Regions from separate parts of the Kitasatospora sp. NPDC004799 genome, predicted to be linked through region 2. Evidence: riboswitches for the same ligand, from Rfam matches in the RefSeq annotation. Region 2 holds a riboswitch; the other holds the start of a gene.
The links. Region 2 has a riboswitch for cyclic di-AMP ahead of ABZW03_RS02015 (LysM peptidoglycan-binding domain-containing M23 family metallopeptidase). Riboswitches for the same ligand answer to the same signal wherever they lie in the genome.
Positions count from the first base shown of each region.

Region 1 (5,292 bases), on a different contig from region 2:
TTCGGCGCCGCGGCGGGAGTGCTCGACGGCCAGTTGGTCCCGGAGGGCGACGAGTTCACCGTGCAGCCGGTCGGCGCGGCGGCGCTGGGTGACGGACACGGCCCGGTACCGCGCGGCGGCCACGAGGGCGAGGACGGCGAGCACGCCGGTTGCCGTTACGGACCACTGAGTCATCGTCACGCCGCGAATTCTAGGGTGATGATCCTACGAAGGTGTGAACGTATCTCGCCATGTGACCGGATCTCGTCAATATCGAGTCAATTCGGCGTCAATCGGCACTCGTTCGACCCCGATCGCACCGCCTGACGAGGCATTGCACCGGCGTGACCGACCCCGGCGGCAGGCAGCGGATTCGAGCCTGTCGGCCGGATCGCACCCGGCGATGTGTGGGGCCTGTGCGCATCCTGTTGCGAACGGGCACCGCCCGGTGCAGGTGCGGCGGCACCTCGCCCCCGGCCCCGGGCGGCGGTTACCGGGCGGGCCAGGTGCGGAGGCCGGTGGTGAGGGTGGTGATGAGGCGGTCGTGGGTGGTGGCGAGGTCCTCGGCGAGCTGGAAGGCGCCGACCGTGGTGAGGGAGGCGAAGCCGTGGGCGAGGGAGCGGACGGTGCGGGCGGCGTGGATCGCCTCGGAGCCGTCGAGGCCGTACTCCCGCAGGACGGCGGTGATCACCCCGACCAGCCGGGCGGCCGCCCGGGTCAGGTCGTCGTCGGGCTGCGGGGCCTGGGGGAGGGCGTTGTAGCGGTGCGGGTGCTCGGTGGCGTACGCGTGGTAGGCGCGCAGGACGGCGGCGACGGCGTCGTCCCCGCTGCGCCCGACGGCCGCCTCGGCCAGCCGGTCGGCCAGGTCCCCGGTGACCCGGACGGCGATCATCCGCCGCAGTTCGGCCAGGCCGCCGCTGACGTGCTTGTACAGCGAAGGGGTGGCGACCCCGGCCCGGGCCGCGACGGCGGCCAGGGTGAGGGCCTCGGCGCCCTGCTCGTCGATGAGGGCGAGGGCGTGGTCGACGACCTGGCCGGGGGTCAGTCCTACGCGGGGCATGGCTTCGGGTTCTCCGTACGGGTGGGAAGGGGGACGGGCGCGGGCGGAGCTCAGCCGAGCTCGGCGAGGAAGGGCAGCAGGGCGTCCGCGGTGGCCGCCGGGTTGTCGGCCATCGGGTAGTGCCCGGACCCCTCGATCATCGCCTTCCGCGCGCCCAGCGCGGCGGCCTGCCGGTCGGCGACGAGCTCCGGCTTCGGGAAGTCGGGGTCCTTGCTGCCCATGACCACCAGCGCCGGGCACCGCACCGCGGCCGTCCAGCCGGCCGGCGCCGAGTCGCCGTGGACGTACCCGCGGGTGGCGCCCTTCCGCCCCGGGGTGCGCAGCGCGGCGACCAGCCCCGCCACGTACGCGTCGAAGTCGGCGGGCTTGGCGCCGGGGAAGGCCATCCGGCGCAGGTAGAAGCCCCAGGAGGCCGGCCAGTGGACGAGCGCCGCGCCCATCAGGCCCATGACGCCGCGCATCAGGGCGCCCGGCTTCGGGCTCTCGACGAAGGCGTTGATCAGGACGATCCCGGCGACCCGCTCCGGCGCGTCCCCGGCGGCCCTGACGACGGTCGCCCCGGTGTAGGAGTTCCCGGCGAGGACGGCGCGCTCGATGCCGAGGTGGTCGAGCAGGGCGAGGACGTCGCCGGCGATGGCGGCCGGGCCGTAGTCGTCCCAGGCGATGGAGGACTCGCCGAAGCCCCGCAGGTCCATGGTGACGACCCGGTGGCCGGCGGCGACGAGCAGCGGGCGCAGGTGCCGGTAGGCGGCCCGGCTGTCGAGCATGCCGGGGAGCAGGACGACGGGGGTGCCGTCGCCCTGCCGGGTGTCGTCGAAGGCGATCCGGCCGCCGGGAACGGTCAGGTACTGGGTGCTCGGAGCGGTGGTGCCGTTCATGGGTGGTCCTCCTCGGGCCGCCGGTGCGGGGCGTCGGCGTGCTGCCGATAGCCATAAAGCTAAGGCTAATAGCCTTAGCCGTCAAGCGCTCGGCGGGCGTCGGTCGGCCGCGGCGGCCGGCGAACCGGGAAGGCGGTGGTCAGACCCCCTCCACCTTGAACGGGTCGTGCTCGCTGAGCAGCTTCTCCAGCCGGGCCTGGTCCACCCGGGTGACCATCTCGTTGGTCTCCTGCCGGTCCCGGATCACCTTCGCGAGCGTGAACGCGGAGGTGACGGTGTAGAGGAGGCCGATCCCCAGGAAGGCCCGGGTCCACCCGCCGACCGGCAGGTAGGCGATCCCGGCCGCGAGGGCGGTGCCCGACACGGCGAAGGAGAGGACGGCCTGGATGTAGTAGGCGGCCGTGGTGCGGCTCTGCATCGGTGCGCTCATGGCGTCAGGATGCGGCGGCCCGGTCGGGCCGCACATGAGTAGGAGTACTCAGATGGGGCCGTGCATGAGGGGCTGTTCGTTGACGTCCGATCACCTGGCCGTAAGCTGCTCCGAACGGATGGCTTGGAATCAGAGCCTCCTAGGATTAACGTTTGATAACGCAGCGCGGTCGTCAACGCCGTACCCAGACGGCACCGTGCGCCGTCGCCTAATCCCGCCGACCGGCCTCCGGGCAGGTCAGGGAGCCGGGGAACCACGTTCCTTGGGGTGAATCGGCGGGGCTCCGGCCCGGCCGTAGGAGACCTTCCTGCTCCGAACCCGTCAGCTAACCCGGTAGGCGCGAAGGAAGGAAAGGAGCGCGCCTCCGTGGCGTCGACGCACACCCCGGCACACCCGGCCGGCCCCGCAGCCGGTACCCAGCTCCTCGACCACCCCGGCACGGACGGCCCCGAGCCCTTCGGCCCGGAGGGCTTCGGCTCGGAGGTCGAGACCAACCGCCACCGGATGCCGCGTCAGACCCGCGGAGCCTCCCCGCTGCTCGGCGTCACCGCCGTCGCCGCCACCCTGGGGGCCACCGGCTTCGCCTCGGCGACCCCGGCCTCCGCCCCCGCCGTCGAGGCCCCGGACGAGACCCCGGTCGCCCTCTCCGCCGACCCCGGCCTCGCGCTCGCCGCCCGCATCCAGCACCAGGCCGACAGCCAGCGCACCGCCGCCGAGGAGACCGCCCGGCTCCAGGCCGCGCAGGAGGCGGAGGCCAAGGCCGCCGCCAAGGAGGCCGAGGCCAAGCGCGCCGCCGAGGAGGCCGAGCGGGTCAAGGCCGCCGCCCTCACCGTCCCGGTGACGGACTACCGGCTCTCCGCCCACTACGGCCAGAGCGCCCGCTACTGGGCCAACCTGCACACCGGCCTGGACTTCGCCGCCGACACCGGCACCCCGGTCCGCGCGCTCGGCCAGGGCACCATCACCTCGGCCGGCTGGGCCGGCTCGTACGGTTACCGGATCGTCGAGACGCTGCCCGACGGCACCGAGATCTGGTACTGCCACCTCTCCTCGATCACCAAGGGCTCCGGCGCGGTGGTGGCCGGCCAGCAGATCGGCAAGGTCGGCGCGACCGGCAACGTCACCGGCCCGCACCTGCACATGGAGGTCCGGCCCGGCGGCGGCGCCCCGGTCGACCCGGAGCCCTGGCTCGAGCAGCGCGGCCTCAGCCTCTGACCACCCGCGAAGGCCCGCACCCGCGAGAGCACCCGCCCGCGAAGGCGCGCACCCGCGAGAGCACCCACGCACGAAGGCCCCCGGCCCGGAGCAGCACCTCCGGGCCGGGGGCCTTCGCACACCGGCTCACTCCTCGACGGGCAGCTGCGCCAGGTACGCCTCGATCTCCTCCTGGCCCGGCTCCGGCGCCAGCTCAGGGAACTCCGTCACCAGCAGCCGCGGCAGCCCCGGCACCGTCCACCCGCCGAACAGGTCGAGCGCCGCGTCGACCGCCGCCTCCTCGAACTGCCCGAAGTCCCCGGCCAGTTCGTCCGGCATCGGCCGCCCCAGCGAGGTCAGCTCGGCCAGGTTGCGGTAGCTGCGCCGCATCAGGCCCTGCTCCAGCAGCCGCCGCGCGCCGTCCGTGGCCATGCCGACCGACAGCACCCGGCCCGGGCCCCAGCCCTGCTCGTCCGGCTCGTCCAGCCAGCCGGCCGGCACCAGCGCCTCGAACGCGGCCAGCCGCTCCTCCTCCGCGAGCTCCCGGAAGCCGGCCAGCCACTCCCGCACCGCCGCCCCGTCCGTGACGTCCACCCCGTGCGCGTGCAGCAGCAGCGCGTACAGCCGGGGCCAGGTCACCAGGTCGGCGCGACGCAGCAGCCCGGCCGCGACCTCGCCCTGCCACTCGGCCTCCGCGTGCAGCCGCTCCTGGCGCTTGGCGTTCAGCCGCCGGGCCGCCCGCTGGTGGTCGATCAGCAGCCGGACGGCGTCGCCGTAGGCGAGCGGGTCCTCCTCGGGCGCGGGTTGGACGTACAGGTGGAGCCGCTCGTACAGCAGGTGCTCCACCGCGTCGGAGGTCAGTTCGGGCCAGCCGTCGTGCATCCTGCCCTCGCCCAGCTCCAGCAGCGCCAGCACCGCGCGCAGCGGCCCCTCGGCCACCGGGGCGCGGCCCTGCTCGGCCGCCCAGGCGAGCAGGTCGGCGGCCTTGGTGCGCGGGGCGAGCCGCAGGTCTTCGTCGTTCATAGTCCGAACGGTAGCCGCCGGGCGGGGGTCAGGGCGTGTCCGACGATTCCAGTCGGGCTCGCGACGCTCCCCCAGCCTCCGGCCGGGAGGCGCCCCCACCTCCGCCTTGCGATGCACGCACCCCAACGCCGCTCACCGATCCGACGCGAACTGTCGGACACGCCCTAGGATCGGCTGCCATGGTCCCCGTACGACTCACCGGCCCGCGCCTGGCCGTCCGCGAGTACCACCACACCGAGGAGGAGGTGGACGCGCTGCACGCGCTGTTCGGCGACCCGGAGGTCACCCGCCACCTGCCCTTCGGGCCGAGCGGCCGGGAGGACTGCGCCGACCAGCTCGAGCTCTACCTGGAGGAGGCGATGGCCGAGGAGCGGGACACCTACCGGCTCGCCGTCACCAGGCGCGCGGACGCCGAGGAGCCGGCCGACGCGACGCCGGTCGGGCAGGCCTCGCTCACCCTGGACGGCCACCGCGCCGCCCAGCTCGGGTGCGTGCTGGCCCGCGGGCACTGGGGCCGGGGCTACGCGGGCGAGACCGTCGGCCTGCTCTGCGGCCTCGCCTTCGGCCCGCTGGACCTGCACCGGCTGACCGCGCGGGTCGCGGTGGCCAACGAGGCCTCCGTCCGGGTGCTCACCCGGCTGGGCTTCCAGCGGGAGGGGCGGCTGCGGCACGACGGCTGCAAGGACGGCGTGTGGACCGACTCCTACCTCTACGCGCTGCTCGCCGAC
Region 1 is NZ_JBEXJK010000041.1:3,565-8,856, reverse strand. It holds gene ABZW03_RS08445 (sensor histidine kinase) at 1-174, opposite strand, end outside; gene ABZW03_RS08440 (TetR-like C-terminal domain-containing protein) at 470-1,039, opposite strand; gene ABZW03_RS08435 (alpha/beta hydrolase) at 1,090-1,917, opposite strand; gene ABZW03_RS08430 (YiaA/YiaB family inner membrane protein) at 2,057-2,347, opposite strand; cyclic di-AMP (ydaO/yuaA leader) riboswitch at 2,543-2,701, shown strand; gene ABZW03_RS08425 (M23 family metallopeptidase) at 2,714-3,562, shown strand; gene ABZW03_RS08420 (hypothetical protein) at 3,689-4,564, opposite strand; gene ABZW03_RS08415 (GNAT family protein) at 4,744-5,292, shown strand, end outside.
Region 1: it holds a riboswitch for cyclic di-AMP, as region 2 does, so the genes downstream of both, ABZW03_RS08425 (M23 family metallopeptidase) here and ABZW03_RS02015 (LysM peptidoglycan-binding domain-containing M23 family metallopeptidase) in region 2, are expected to answer to the same signal.

Region 2 (5,292 bases):
CCACGACGTGAAGGCCCGCATCGAGGAGTTCAGCGAGCTCGCCGGGCACGAGCAGATCCACAAGGGCATGACCTCCCGGGACCTGACCGAGAACGTCGAGCAGCTCCAGATCCGCCAGTCCCTGGAGCACGTGCGGGACCGCACGGTGGCCGTGCTGGTGCGCCTGGCCAAGCTGGCCGCCCAGCACTCCGAGCTGGTCATGGCCGGCCGCTCGCACAACGTGGCCGCGCAGGCCACCACCCTGGGCAAGCGGTTCGCGTCGATCGCCGACGAGCTGCTGGTCGCCTTCCGCCGCCTGGAGGAGCTGATCGCCCGCTACCCGCTGCGCGGGATCAAGGGCCCGGTCGGCACCGCCCAGGACATGCTGGACCTGCTCGGTGGTGACACCGAGAAGCTCGCCGAGCTGGAGCGCCGGGTCGCCGGGCACCTCGGCTTCGACCACGTGCTGACCAGCGTCGGCCAGGTCTACCCGCGCTCGCTGGACTTCGAGGTGCTCACCGCCCTCGTCCAGCTGGCCGCCGCGCCGTCCAGCCTGGCCAAGACCATCCGTCTGATGGCCGGCCACGAGCTGGTCACGGAGGGCTTCAAGGAGGGCCAGGTCGGCTCCTCCGCGATGCCGCACAAGATGAACACCCGCTCCTGCGAGCGCGTCAACGGCCTGGCCGTCATCCTGCGCGGTTACGCCTCGATGACCGGCGAGCTGGCCGGCGACCAGTGGAACGAGGGCGACGTCTCCTGCTCGGTGGTGCGCCGGGTCGCGCTGCCGGACGCGTTCTTCGCCTTCGACGGCCTGCTGGAGACCTTCCTGACCGTCCTCGACGAGTTCGGCGCCTTCCCCGCCGTGATCGAGGCCGAGCTGGACCGCTACCTGCCGTTCCTCGCCACCACCAAGGTGCTGATGGGCGCGGTGCGCGCGGGCGTCGGCCGGGAGACCGGGCACGAGGTCATCAAGGAGCACGCCGTCGCCTCCGCGCTGGCCATGCGTGCGGGCGCCCGGGAGAACGAGCTGCTGGACCGGCTGGCCGCCGACGAGCGGATCCCGCTGGACCGGGCCGCGCTGGACGCGCTGCTGGCCGACCGGCTGTCCTTCACCGGCGCGGCCGGTGCCCAGGTCGCCGAGGTGGTGCGCCAGGTGGAGGCCGTCGCGGCCGCCTACCCGGAGGCCGCCAAGTACGCGCCGGGCGACATCCTCTGACGTCGCGTCAGCTCTTCTGCGAGGGCCCTGCCGCCGGACCGGTGGCGGGGCCCTCGGGCGTCGTGCGGACGTGGCCCGGGTCGAGCGGCGGGGTGGTGGTGCCGCACGGCCAGTCGCAGTTCGGCTCGGCCACCGGCTGCTCCTCGGGGGCGAGCACGTTGCCCCGTACGGTGGCGAAGGCGATCAGTCCGCCGGCGGTGAGCAGGCCCGCGCAGATCAGCATCGCGGTGTGGAAGGCGGAGTCGACCGAGGCCGGCACCCGGTAGGCGTCGCCGCTCAGCCCGGCCAGCGCGGGCAGGGCGGCCACCGCGAGCAGGCCGGCCGCGCGGGCGGCGGCGTTGTTGACCCCGCTGGCGATGCCCGCGTGCCGGACCTCGACGGCCGCCAGCACGGTCGCGGTGAGCGGCGCGACCAGCAGCGTCATCCCGCAGCCCATCACCGCGACGGCGGGCAGCACGTCCACCCAGTACGAGGAGTCCGGGCCGACGCGCAGCATCAGCAGCACCCCGGCGGCGCACAGCAGCGGGCCGAAGGTCAGCGGGAGGCGCGGGCCGATCCGCTTGCCGAGGCGTCCGGCGCGGGCGGACAGCGTCAGCATCAGCACGGTGATCGGCACCAGGGCGAAGCCCGAGACCAGCGGCGAGAACCCGGACACGATCTGGAGCTGCACCACCAGCAGGAAGAAGACGCCGCTGAACGCCGCGTACACGCACAGGGTGACCAGGTTCACCGCGGTGAACAGCCGGGAGGAGAACAGCCCGAGCGGCAGCATCGGCTCGGGGGTGCGGCGTTCGACGGCCACGAAGGCGACGCCGAGCACCAGCCCGATCGCGCCACTGACCCAGACGGCGGGGGACAGGCCCTCGCCGGCCGCGGTCAGCGCGTAGGTGATCGCGCCGAGGGCGAGGGCGGCGAGCACGGCGCCGAGCACGTCGAAGCGGCCGGAGGCGTCCTCGTCCCGGCTCTCCGGCACCGAGCGGGTGGTGACGGCGATCACCGCGGCGGCGAGCGGCAGGTTCAGCAGGAAGATCCAGCGCCAGCCGGGGCCGTCCACCAGCCAGCCGCCGAGGAAGGGGCCGACCGCGGCCGACACCCCGCCGAGGCCGGACCAGAGGCCGACCGCCGCCGAGCGGTCGTCAGGGTGGAAGACGGCCTGGAGCATGGCGAGCGAGCCGGGGGTGAGCAGCGCGCCGCCGATGCCCTGGACGGCGCGGGCGGCGATCAGCACGTGGATGTTCGGCGCGGCGGCGCAGGCCGCGGAGGCGACGGCGAACCAGACCACGCCGATCAGGAAGACCTTGCGCCGCCCGTACCGGTCGCCGAGTGCGCCGCCGAGCAGGATCAGGCCCGCCAGGGTGAGCAGATAGGCGTTCAGGGTCCATTGCAGGGACGCCAGGGACGCGCCGAGGTCGGCGCCGATCCGGGGCAGGGCGACGTTCACCACGGTGCCGTCGAGCATCGCCATGCTGGAGCCGAGCACCGTCGCCATTAGTACCCAGCGACCCTGCGCGGTGCCCAGGCGCAGGGTGCCGGCCTCGGAGGTGGCCACGGGCGAATCCTGCGCTGCTGAGGCGCACGTGACAAGGGTCACCGGTGGGTGTGTTGGCCGTGGGCGGTGGGTGAGCGGCCGGGTGCGCAGCGTCGCCGATCTCGGCGGAGGGTCGTGGATCAGTGGCGGGGGGTGAATGGATTGTGTACGCATCGTATGGCCGGACCTGCGGAGGGTCACTGAACGGGGGTGGATCGGCGGCGCTGGGGGTGATCGACATTGCTTCACCCGAACGGATGGGTTTTAGTTCAGCGACCGCCCGGCCAGTCCGGACGGATCCGCCGGGTGGAACGCCGAGTCCTGCCGCTGCCCGGTGGTTCGAAACGAACTCTGTACGGCAGGAGCGGGGGACCCACAGGTAAGTCGCCGGACCGGAGTTCGCGCCTCAGGGCGCGGGTGTCCAGGGCCGGCTAGGGGTGAAGCCGCGCATGCGGCCGGGCAACTCCAGCCCGAACCCGACAGCTCACCTCGCAGGCGTCGGAGAGGAAACTTCCATGCCTGCTCAGGCTCGTCGTATCGCCCTGCCCCGCGCCGCCCGCATCGGCATCGCCACCGCCGTCACCGGTGTCTCCTTCGCCCTCCCGCTGGTCACCGCGGTGACCGCCCAGGCCCACACCGTTCCGGCCGCGCAGGCCTCCGTCGGCTCCGCCGACGCCAAGTCGGCCGCCCAGGCCGCGCAGGAGAGCTACCGCGTCGTCAGCGGCGACACCCTGTCCAAGATCGCCGACGCCCAGAAGGTCGACGGCGGCTGGCAGGCGCTGTACGAGAAGAACCGCTCGGTCGTCGGCGCCGACCCGAACCTGATCTTCCCGGGCCAGCAGCTCGCGCTGCCGGGCCACGCCGCCGCGCCGTCCGCCGACGCCGCTCCGGCGAAGCCCGCCGCCCCGGCCAAGCCGGCCGCTCCGGCGACCCAGGCCGCCAAGCCGCAGGCCCAGGTCCAGGTGACGACCGAGGCCGCCAAGCCGTCCGCGCAGCTCCAGACCCAGCTGCAGGTCGCCGCTCCGGCCGCCGCCGTGACCGCCACTCCGGTCGCCGCCGCCACCTCCGGCTACGTCGCGCCGCTGGCCAACCCGAAGCTGGGCACCGCCTACGGCGTGGCCGGCTCGATGTGGGCCTCCGGCCACCACACCGGCCAGGACTTCGTCGCCGCCACCGGCACCCCGCTGCGCGCCGTCGCCAACGGTGTCGTGGTCAAGGCCGGCAACGGCGGTGCCTACGGCAACGAGGTCGAGATCAAGCTCGCCGACGGCCACTACGCCGAGTACGCGCACCTCTCCTCGATCGGTGTGAAGATCGGTCAGACCGTCACCGTCGGCCAGCAGATCGGCCTCTCCGGCGCCACTGGCAACGTGACCGGCCCGCACCTGCACTTCGAGATCCGCAACGGCTCGGAGTACGGCTCGGACATCAACCCGGTCACCTACCTGCGCGCGCACGGCGTCGCGCTCTGACCCACGGGCCGCCGGCCCCAGGGCCGCTGAGCCTCGAGGGTTTCAGGAACCGCCGCTGCTGCGGGGCGAATCGATCCTCCGGGATGGTCATGTCGGGTGACCGCTCGACCGGGTGATCGCCGCACAGTGGACATGGGCGCGGGACACGCCCAGGCCGGCCCGGCCGTACGAGGACCTCCTCGTACGGCCGGGCCGGCCGCTTTCGTTTCCCGGCCGCTTCTGCTTTCCGGTCGCTTTCGTTTCCCGGTCGTCCGGCGCGGTGCGGCTCTTCCTCGTCCGTTCGAGCGGTCGAACGTCGCGTCAACTCGGCGGCCGCACCGGTCGATCGGCGGCTTCGCGGGTTCCTCCGGCGCGCGATGCTGGCGGACGGTCAGCGTCCGGCCGGACCGGCCGGGCGGGTCCGGGAGGCGAGGAGGCCGGATGGCGGTGCGGAGCGGGGACGCGACGGGGGAGAGGGCCGGGCGGGAGCGGTCCGGGGCGGGCGGGGTCGACCGGCTGAAGCCGGACTCGGTCGGCCTGGTCGGCGTGGTGTTCATGGCGCTCGCCACCGCGGCCCCGATCACCGCGATGACCGGCAACCTGCCGATCATCGTCGGACAGGGCAACGGTGTCGGCGCGCCCGCCGCGTACATCGTGGCGACCGTCGTGCTGACGGTGTTCTCGGTCGGGTACGTGGCGATGGCCCGGCACATCACCGCGGCCGGCGCGTTCTACGGCTACGTCTCGCACGGGCTGGGCCGGGTGGTGGGGATGGCCTCGGGGCTGCTCGCGGTGCTCGCGTACGTCGTCACCGAGGCCTCGGCCCTCGGCTTCTTCGCGTACTCGCTGCGCGGGCTGGTCCGTTCGCAGCTGGGGGTGGAGCTGGGCTGGGGCTGGTACGCGCTGTTCGGGGCGGTGGTGATCGGGGTGACGGCCTGGTTCGACCTGCACCTGACGGCCAAGGTGCTCGGGGTCGCGCTGGTGCTGGAGATCGGGGTGCTGGGGGCGGTCTCGCTGGCGGTGCTGTGCTCCGGCGGCGGGCCGGACGGGATCGTGACCGAGGCCGTGAACCCGCTGAACGCGCTGAAGGGGGTGGGGAGTTCGGGGGCTGCGGCGGC
Region 2 is NZ_JBEXJK010000007.1:35,616-40,907, forward strand. It holds gene purB (adenylosuccinate lyase) at 1-1,195, shown strand, start outside; gene ABZW03_RS02010 (MFS transporter) at 1,203-2,684, opposite strand; cyclic di-AMP (ydaO/yuaA leader) riboswitch at 3,026-3,236, shown strand; gene ABZW03_RS02015 (LysM peptidoglycan-binding domain-containing M23 family metallopeptidase) at 3,239-4,195, shown strand; gene ABZW03_RS02020 (APC family permease) at 4,730-5,292, shown strand, end outside.